Regions from separate parts of the Kitasatospora sp. NPDC002551 genome, predicted to be linked through region 1. Evidence: riboswitches for the same ligand, from Rfam matches in the RefSeq annotation. Region 1 holds a riboswitch; each other region holds the start of a gene.
What was found. A riboswitch is a leader RNA that binds a small molecule or an ion and turns the genes downstream of it on or off. The one in region 1 is predicted to bind cobalamin.
Positions count from the first base shown of each region.

Region 2: another riboswitch for cobalamin. It lies ahead of nicT (Nickel transporter NicT); the one in region 1 lies ahead of ABT093_RS25395 (ABC transporter substrate-binding protein).
Region 3: another riboswitch for cobalamin. It lies ahead of ABT093_RS40070 (cobalamin biosynthesis protein); the one in region 1 lies ahead of ABT093_RS25395 (ABC transporter substrate-binding protein).

Region 1 covers NZ_JBEOWI010000033.1:26,035-29,302, reverse strand. Annotated here, with positions in the region: gene ABT093_RS25400 (FecCD family ABC transporter permease) at 1-881, opposite strand, end outside; gene ABT093_RS25395 (ABC transporter substrate-binding protein) at 878-1,891, opposite strand; cobalamin riboswitch at 1,945-2,149, opposite strand; gene ABT093_RS25390 (ABC transporter ATP-binding protein) at 2,271-3,268, opposite strand, start outside.
Region 2 covers NZ_JBEOWI010000073.1:25,739-29,006, reverse strand. Annotated here, with positions in the region: gene ABT093_RS36305 (hypothetical protein) at 1-947, opposite strand, end outside; gene ABT093_RS36300 (ArsR/SmtB family transcription factor) at 1,011-1,385, opposite strand; cobalamin riboswitch at 1,468-1,660, shown strand; gene nicT (Nickel transporter NicT) at 1,693-2,835, shown strand; gene ABT093_RS36290 (M24 family metallopeptidase) at 2,919-3,268, shown strand, end outside.
Region 3 covers NZ_JBEOWI010000119.1:2,061-5,328, reverse strand. Annotated here, with positions in the region: gene ABT093_RS40075 (alpha/beta hydrolase) at 35-1,150, opposite strand; cobalamin riboswitch at 1,345-1,543, shown strand; gene ABT093_RS40070 (cobalamin biosynthesis protein) at 1,578-2,564, shown strand; gene ABT093_RS40065 (cobyric acid synthase) at 2,561-3,268, shown strand, end outside.

The DNA.
Region 1 (3,268 bases):
ACGAGCCGGACCACGTGCGGTACGACCAGGCCGAGGAACCCGATGACGCCGGTGTTGGCGACCAGGCACGCGGTCACCAGCGCCGCGGTGGCGACGAGGACCCAGCGGGTGCGCTCGACGTGGACGCCGAGGGAGCGGGCGGCGGTCTCGCCGAAGGCGAAGGCGTCCAGGTCGCGGGCCGATGAGGCCAGGACCGTGACACCGGCCAGCGCGACCGCCGTCAGGAAGACGGCGGTGGGCCACCGCACGCCGGCGACCGAGCCCAGCGTCCACTCCATGACACCGCGCGCCGCGTCGCGGTCCCCGAGGACCAGCACGACGAACGAGGTGTAGGCCCCGCACATCTGTCCCACGGCGATGCCCGCGAGCACGGTCCGGGTGGTCGGCAGCGACCGGGTGCGCGCGCCGGCCAGGGCCAGGACGACGACGGCGGCGATCAGGGCACCGGCGAAGGCCGCCGTCGCCACCGCGCCGGTGCCCAGGGCGCCGGACACGCCGACGCCGAGCACGATCACGGTGACCGCGCCGGCCGCGGCTCCGTCCGAGATCCCGAGCAGGAAGGGATCGGCCAGGTCGTTCCCGGTCAGCGTCTGCAGCACCGCACCGCAGACCGCGAGGCCGGCGCCGGTGGCGGCCGCTCCCAGGACCCGCGGCAGCCGGAGCTGCCAGACGATCTGGTCGTCGAGCAGCGTCACGTGCGGGTCGCCCAGCCCGAGACGCCGCGCCACGACATCGATCACCGTCCGGACCGGCTCGTGGTGCGAGCCCACGGCCAGACCGAGGAGCACCGTGGTCAGCAGCAGGGCCGCACCGACGGCCAGGGCCGCCGCCGCGCGGCCCGGACCAGCGGGCCGCACGGCGGGGCGGGTTGCGGTGGTCATGAACCCGGGCGCAGCTTGCCCAGCCCCTCGGACACCCGGGCGGCGCCGTCGGCGAGCCGCACGCCGGGAGTCGACTCCGAGAACGGCACCACCACGAAAGCCTTGCGCTGCACGGCGGTGAGCCTGCTCAGCACCGGGTCGTTCTCCAGGTAGTCGATCTTGGACTGGGCCGTGTCCCAGTCGGCGTCCGCGAGCACGACGGCGTCCGGGTCCGCGGCGACGACCTTCTCCCAGCTCACGTTCTGCCAGGAACCGGGCAGGTCCGCGAAGACGTTGCGGGCGCCGACGGCGTCGAGCACCAGCTGGGGCCCGCCGTGGCCGGCGCCGATGTACGGCGCCTTGGTGTCCGAGTCGAACCACAGGACCTTCAGGCCTTTGCCGGCGGCTGTCGCCGTGAACCGGGCCAGCTGCTGCTCCTGCTGCCGCTGGATCGCGGTGGCCCGCTCCGTGACACCGAAGACCTCGGCGACGTCGTTCAGTTCGCCCCACATCGCCTGCCAGGTCGTCGGCGGCACCTGGCTCCTGTCCGAGCAGCCGAACGGGGACAGGTACGACGGGATCCCCTGGCCGCGCAGTTCCTCCCGGCTTCCCGCGACCTTGTCGGTGAACGCGCTGGAGTAGGAGGCGTACAGGAAGCCGGGACGGGCCGCGAGGAGCTTCTCCTTCGTCGGGTACTCCTTGGAGAGCACCGGAACGGAGTCGTAGGCTGCCTTCCACTTCTCCGGGACGGAATCGTCGAGATAGGCGGTACCGGCCATGCGGGACTGCAGGCCGAGGGCCAGGGCGACCTCGGTGGCACCCTGGTTGAGCGTCACCAGCCGGTCGGGCGGCGCGCCGACGGTCACGGTGGTCCCGCAGTTGTCCACACGGACGGGCTCGGCACTTCCGGTCGTCGCGCTGGACGCGACGGGCGCGGGGGCGCCCGCGCAGGCGCCGAGTACGCCGGCGAACAGGACGGCCGCGACCGCCCGGCCGGCACGGACCGGACCTGCGGGGCGTGCGGAACGCATGGATCGGAACGGACGCGGAAGACCGCTGGGCACGTGTTCTCCAAAACCCTCGTGGAACATGTCGCGCCGTGGCCGGTCTCCTGGCTTCCGCATCGACACACCGAGGCCGACCTTCCCGGGCGGCTCATCCAGCCCGCCCAGTGGCCCTGACCGCTGGGGAAGCCGGTCAGCGAGGGCCGCGGTACTCCGCGGCAACAGTGGCGAGGGCCGCACCGGACTCAGACCGGTTTCCCGAACACCACGGCGATTGCAAGGTATCAGGCACGGTCGGGTCGGTGCCGCCCGGCACCTGGGACGGCCGTTTGGACAGTTCGGGCTCGGATAGCCCGGGCACGCGACTGATGCGCGAACTCCCGGGGACGTACGCCGTGCCGAAGACTCACCTTTCGCCGTTCCACGACCGCCACAGATCCGAGTACGGTCCGCCCGCGCCGACCAGGTCGTCGTGGGTGCCCAGTTCGACGATGCGGCCGGACTCCATGACGGCGATGCGATCGGCGTCGTGTGCGGTCTGCAGCCGGTGGGCGATGGCGATGACGGTGCGGCCCGACCGGACGGCGGCCACTGCCCGCTCCGCCTGCCGGGCCGTCGTCGGGTCGAGCAGTGACGTGGCCTCGTCCAGGATCAGGGTGTGCGGGTCCGCCAGATGCACCCTGGCCAGGGTGAGCTGCTGCGCCTGGGCGGCCTCCAGTTCGACTCCGCCCGAGCCCAGCGGGGTGTCCAGGCCCTCCGGCAGTTCGGCCACCCAGTCCGCTTCCACGGACCGCAGGGCCGCGAGGACGGCCTCGTCGTCGGCTTCGGGGGCGGCCATGGTCATGTTGTCGCGGAGGGTGCCCATGAACACGTGGTGCTGTTGCGTGATGAGGACGATGCGGTTGCCCAGTTCGCCCGCCGCGGCCTGGTCGGCGACGGGCACGCCGCCGACCAGGACGTGGCCGGCGTCAGGGACGTCCGCACCGGACAGCAGCTTGCCGAGGGTGGACTTGCCGGCTCCCGACCGGCCGACCACCGCCAGCCGTTCACCGGGACGGACCAGCAGGTCCACGTCCTTGAGGATCTCGTGCCCGGGGACGTAGGAATACCCCACGCCCTTGAGCTCGATGAGGTCGTCCACAGGGGCCGACACGGGAGCGTCAGCTGTGTGCGACACCAGCCCGACACCCTTGATGCGGGCGAACGAGGCGCCGCTGCGCTGCAGTTGTTCGACCCAGACGAGCATCTGGTTGAGCGGGTCGACCAGCTGCCACATGTACAGGCTGCCCGCCACCACGACTCCCAGGGAGATCGTGCCGTTGAGGTAGCCGAACCCGCCCACGAGCAGGATGAGCGCCATGGGCAGCGTGTGCGCGAACTCGGTGACCGGGAACAGCACCGTCC
Region 2 (3,268 bases), on a different contig from region 1:
CGGGGGTCGAGTTCGGCGGCGCCGGTGGCGACCAGCAGGGTGCGGCGTTCCAGGGCGGCGCCGTAGAAGGAGACCGAGCCGTGGTCGCCGATCACGCAGTCGGCGGCGATCAGGGTGGCCTGCCAGCCCTGGTCCGGCGGGACGAGCCGCAGGCCGCGGCGTTCGGCGGCGGCGAGCAGGGCGCGCGGGTCGTGCCGGGCCCAGACGTTGGGGTGCAGGACGACGGCGACGGCGTACTCGTCGGCGGGCAGCTGTTCGACCAGTCGCAGCGGCAGGCCCGGATGGCGGCCCAGCAGCGAGTGCTCGCTCCAGGTGGAGTTGACCACGACGAGCCGGCGGCCGTCGACCGCGCCGAGGGCGGCCCGGTAGCCGTCGCGGGCGGCGAGTGAGGCGAGCATCCGGTCGAAGCACGGGTCGCCGACCTCGCGGGCGCGGGGCAGGGCCTCGGGGCAGGCGGCCCGCAGGCGCTCGAACTGTTCCCGGTGGGAGAGGCCGATGACGGCGGGGAAGACCCGGCCGCGGTGGGTGAGCTCGCGCCGGGAGAGCCCGGCGGAGGTCACCGTGTCGCCGGTGGACTCGGGGACCAGGCGGTTGTAGCCGGCGCCGTGCGGCAGGACGACGAGGGGTGCGCGCAGCCGGTGCATCGAGGCGTGGACGGCGCAGGCGACGGCGAGGTCGAAGGGCCGGCGGACGGCGTCCCGCCAGGGCAGGACGGTCAGGCCGGGCTGGGCGCGGAGGTAGTCGTCGAGGCCGGCGGCGAACGCGGAGCCGGGGTTGACGGTGACGGAGAAGCCGATGCCGTCCAGTTCGCGCAGCAGGGTGAGGACGTCCAGGACGCGGGTCGCCGAGGTGAGGGTGCGGGCCACCGCCAGGACACGGGCCCGGGCGGGCCGGGTGTTCCAGCGGTCGTCGTCGGGCCGGGCCCGGAGCCGGCGGCGGTTCAGCACGTCATGATCGTACGCAACGGGGCCCGGCCGGGCGCGGCGTCCGGACGGACGCCGGACGGGGGGTCAGCCCGCCGCCGCGGCGGGGGCGTCACCGGCGCACTGGTCGAGCAGGGGGCGCAGGGTGGCGTCCACGAGCCGGTAGCGCACGACACGCCCCTCCTTCTCCCCGGCGACCACACCGGCCGTCCGCAGCAGCCGCAGGGCCTGGGAGACGGCGGGGTCGCGCATGCCGGTGGCGACCGCGAGGTCGGTCACGGCGAGCGGGCCGGTGCGGTGCAGGGCGAGCAGGAGGGCGAGCCTGCCGGGGTCGGCGAGCAGGGCGAAGCGGTCGGCCCAGGAGCGGACGTGGGCCGTGTCGCCGATCGCGGCGATGGCCTCGCAGACCCGGTGGCCGTCGATGGTGCGGTGGCCCGCGCGGTCGGCCGGTACGAGATGCATACGGCCCATTCTGGCAGGCGGCGGGCTGTGATCCTGGACACCTGCGCAGGTGCGCAGCCTTGCAAGCGTTGTCCCTGGCCCCTACCGTGTTCCCCGCCGTGGTGCTCGGGAAGACCGGTGACGGACCCTCAGGGGTCCCAGTCCGGAGCGGCCCTCGCCACTGTGATCGGGGGAGAGTGTCCGTACCCACGACGCCACTGGGCGCCTCGCGCGGCTGGGAAGGCGGGTACGGGAGCCCCGTCAGCCAGGAGACCGGCCGCGGCATCTCACGAAGTCTTTCCACGAGGTGCTGGAGCGTGATCCGCAGATGACCCTGCCCGAAACCGCCGCGGCCGCGGCGCCGCCCGCCGCCCTGCCCGCCTTCCGCTGGCGCCGCGAGGACACCCTGCGCACAGCCGGACTGATGGGCGTGATCCTCGCCATGCACGTGGTGGCGTTCGGCACGCTGATCTTCCTGGTCGCACCGGAGAAGTACGAGGTGGGCACCCAGGTCTTCGGGGTGGGCCTGGGCATCACCGCCTACACCCTCGGCATGCGGCACGCCTTCGACGCCGACCACATCGCGGTGATCGACAACACCACCCGCAAGCTGATGGCGGACGGCAAGCGCCCGGTCTCGGTGGGCTTCTGGTTCGCGCTCGGGCACTCCTCGATGGTGGTGCTGATGGCCGCCCTGGTGGCGGGTGGCGCGCAGCTGGCCAACACGCTGATGGACGACGACTCGACCACCCACCAGTGGCTGGGCATGGTCGGCACCTCGGCCTCCGGCGTCTTCCTCTACCTGATCGGCGCGCTGAACCTGGCCGCGCTGTTCGGCATCCTCAGGGTGTTCCGCTCGATGCGGGCCGGGCGGTTCGACGAGGCCGAGCTGGAGGAGCACCTGAACGCCCGCGGCCTGCTGGCCCGGGTGCTGAACCGGGCGACCCGCTCGATCACCCGGCCCGGGCAGATGTTCCCGGTCGGCATGGTGCTGGGCCTGGGCTTCGACACCGCGACCGAGGTCACCCTGATGGTGATGGCCGGCTCGGGCGCGGCCTCCGGCCTCCCCTGGTACGCGATCGTCTGCCTGCCGCTGCTCTTCGCGGCCGGGATGAGCCTGTTCGACACGCTGGACGGCACCTTCATGAACTTCGCCTACCAGTGGGCGTTCTCCAACCCGGTGCGGAAGGTGTACTACAACCTGACCATCACCGGCCTGTCCATCGCGGTCGCCTTCATCATCGGCACCATCGAACTGGTCGGCGTCCTCCACGAGAAGCTGGACCTCACCGACCCGGTGACCGGCTGGATCGCGGACATCTCCCTGGACAACGTCGGCTACGCGATCGTCGGCCTGTTCGTGGTGGTCTGGGCCGCCGCCATCGCCTACTGGCGCCTGGCCGGCGTCGAGAAGAAGTGGGCCCCGAAGCCCGCCGGGGGCGCGGAGTACGCGCCCGCGAGCAAGCTGTAGCGGGGCCCGGCTCGGCGCCGGGGCGGGGCCCGGGTGGGGGCGTTCGGCGGGCGGATCGGGGGGCGGGTTCGTAGGCTCGACGCATGGCTGATGGGTACGCGGGCCGGCGGGAGCGGTTGCGGGAGCACTGTGGTGCGTCCGGGGCCGACGCGGCGCTGATCACCCGGGCGGCGAACGTGCGGTACCTCACCGGGTGCCCGCCGTGCGGGGCGAGCCTGCTGCTGACCCGGGACCGGGCGCTGCTCGCGCTGCCGGACGACCTGCCGCCGGACGACACCGGCGAGCACCTGATCGCCCCCGAGGTCACCCAGCTGCCGGTGGCGGCCGGGGCGGACACCGCGCTGGCCGCGGCCGCCGCCGCGGCCCGGCTGCGGGTGGCCGGGCTCGCGGTGGAGGAGCACGACCTGACGGTCACCCGGCACCGGGCGGTGGC
Region 3 (3,268 bases), on a different contig from region 1:
GCGGCGGGGGGGCGGAACGGGTTTCGGCGGGGGGTCAGCAGAACGGGGTGAGCCAGCGGCGGAGGGTCTCGGCGTAGCGGTCCGGATCGGTGTTCCAGAGGGCGGCGTGGTCACCCCCCGGGAAGGCCTGGAGGTTGACCACGTCCGGGCGGCGGCGGGCCAGGCGCTCGGCGGCGGAGAACGGCGCCACCGGGTCGTCGGGGCCGTGCAGCACCAGGGTGGGCACCCGCAGGTCCGTACCCTCGGCGAGGCGGGCGAAGTCGGCCAGATCCACGCCGGTGCGGCCCTGGGCGGCGAGCGCGCCGAGTTCGGCGGCCGCGCCCCGGAAACCGGAGCGGGCGGCGTCCCGGCGGGCGGTGGCCGGCCAGTCCAGGACCGGCGAGTCCAGGACCAGGCTGCTGATCGAGGGGGCGAGGTCCGAGCGGGCGGCGGTCTGCAGGGCCATCGTGGCGCCGAGCGACCAGCCGTAGAGGACGACCCGGCCCGCGCCGCCGTCCAGAGCGGTGCGCACCGCCGCCTCGACGTCGCGCCACTCCGTCTCGCCGAAGTGGCCGAGGCCGTCCGGGGAGGCCGGGGCGCCGGCGTCGCCGCGGTAGGTGACGGCGAGGACGGGCAGGCCCAGGCGCTGCAGCTCGGACAGGACGGGCAGGCTCTGCTCCCGATCGGCGCCGGGGCCGTGCACCAGGACCACCCAGGTGCCGCGCTTGCCGTCCAGCCGCCAGGCGGGCATGGTGCCGAGCTCGCCCTCGACGGCGGTCTCGGCGAACGGCAGGCCGAGCGCCCGGGCCGGGTCGCCGAGGTGGACGCGGGGGGTGAAGCGGACCTCGGTGCCGGCCGTGAGGGTGCCGCGGTCGGCGCGCACCAGGCGGCGGGTGACGTCCGCGTCGTCGCGGCGCAGCACCTCCTCGACGACGGCGTGGCCGTCCTCGCCCCACTCGACGGCCCAGCGGCCGGGGCGCTCGCTCACGGCGGTGCGGGTGAAGGTGACCTCTCCGGCGCCGAGGCCGCGGACCAGCACCGGGCCGGTCCGCTCGCGGGCACCGGCGGCCGGGCGGACCATCCGCTCGGAGGCCCGGCGGCCGATCACCAGAACGGCGGCCCCGGTGCCGACGGCTGCGGCCGCCACGGTGGCCGCGATTCCCCAACGCATACTCGCTCCCCGCTGCTCGGTGTCTGGACCCACTCCTCAGCCCAGTCCACTCGCGCGGGCGGAGGGAAGCCAGTAGGACACGGCCGTACGGGTTGTTCCGGGATGAAAATCACACGGGGAGTCAGTAGACCGGTCTGCATATTCAGGGGCGGCGCACGGTGTGACCAACACCGTCCACGACCTCGGTTGACTCCCGGTTCGGGCCCGTGATGGGATCCTTCAGCCAATACGGAGGCATGCAGAGGAAGCCGGTGCGAGTCCGGCGCGGTCCCGCCACTGTCACCGGGGAGCACGACCGGAACACGCCACGGCGGGCCGTCAGAAGCCGCTGGAAGGCCCGGAGTGTGCGTCCGACCCGGAAGCCAGGAGACTCTCGCCCCCCGTTCGTCGATCCAGGGCGCGGACCCTGAGTGAGGACACGCACGCGATGCTGCGCCCTGCCGTGCACCCGCTGAGCGGGGCCGCCGCCTTCGGCGCGGGCGCCGTCGCCGGGTACCTGGCCGACGCCCGGTTCGGCGACCCCCGCCGCGGCCACCCGGTGGCCGGCTTCGGCTCCGCCGCCGGCCGGCTGGAGCACCTGCTCTGGCGCGACCACCGCGCCGTCGGCACCGCCTTCACCGCCCTGACCGTGGGCACCGTCGCGGCCGGGGCGATCGCCGCCGACCGGCTGCTGGCCCGCCGTCCGCTCGGCCGGGCCGCGCTCGCCGCCGCCGCGACCTGGACGGTGCTCGGCGGCACCTCACTGACCCGCGAGGCCCGCGCCATCGGCCGCTCGCTCGCCGCCGGAGACCTGACGGCCGCCCGCGCGCGGCTGCCGCACCTGTGCGGGCGCGACCCCAGCGCGCTGGACGAGCGGCAGCTGGCCCGCGCGGTCGTCGAGTCGGTGGCCGAGAACACCGCCGACGCCGTGGTCAACGCCCTGGTCTGGGGCGGTCTCGCGGGCACGCCCGGCCTGCTGGCGTTCCGCGCGGTGAACACCCTGGACGCGATGGTCGGTCACCGCTCGCCGCGCTACGCCCGGTTCGGCTGGGCCTCGGCGCGGCTGGACGACGTGGCGGGCTGGCCGGGCGCGCGGCTGACCGCGCTGCTGACGGTGGCCGCCGCGCCCGCGCCGCGCACCGCCTGGCGGGTCTGGCGGCGCGACGGCTCGGCACACCCCAGCCCGAACGCCGGCCAGGCCGAGTCGGCCTTCGCCGGCGCGGTGGGCGTGCGCCTCGGCGGCACGCTGCGGTACGGGGAGCGCGTGGAGCACCGCCCCGTGCTGGGAGGGGAACTGCGCCCCGTCGGGGTGGAGGACATCGAACGGGCCTGCGTGCTCTCCCGGCGGGTGAGCGCGCTGGCCCTGGGTACGACGGTCGCCGGGCACCTGCTGCTGCGGGCGGCGCTGGGCGGGAAGCGGAGGGTTGGGTCATGAGCAAGGCGCTGCTGGTCGCCGGGACGACCTCGGACGCCGGCAAGAGCGTGGTCACCGCGGGCATCTGCCGCTGGCTGGCCCGGCAGGGTGTCTCCGTCGCGCCGTTCAAGGCGCAGAACATGTCGCTGAACTCCTTCGTCACCGCGGACGGCGCCGAGATCGGCCGTGCCCAGGCGATGCAGGCCCAGGCGGCCCGGGTCGAGCCGGAGGCGGCGATGAACCCGGTGCTGCTCAAGCCCGGCGGGGACGGGCGCAGCCAGGTGGTGCTGCTGGGCCGGCCGGTCGCCGAGGTCGGCGCGCTGGACTACCGGGAGCGCAAGCCGGTGCTGCTGGAGCGCGCCCTGGAGTGCCTGGCGGACCTCAGGCGCCGCTTCGACGTGGTGGTCTGCGAGGGCGCGGGCTCCCCCGCCGAGATCAACCTGCGCGACCGCGACATCGCCAACATGGGCCTGGCGACCGCCGCCGGGCTTCCGGTCGTGGTGGTCGGCGACATCGACCGCGGCGGGGTCTTCGCGGCGATGTACGGGACGCTGGCGCTGCTGTCGGCCGAGGACCAGCGGCACGTGGTGGGCTGGTTCGTCAACAAGTTCCGCGGCGATGCCCGGCTGCTCGCCCCCGGGCTGGAGATGCTGCGCGAGCTGACCGGCCGTCCGGTGCTGGGCACCCTGCCGATGCTGCCGGACCTGTGGCTGGACGCCGAGGAC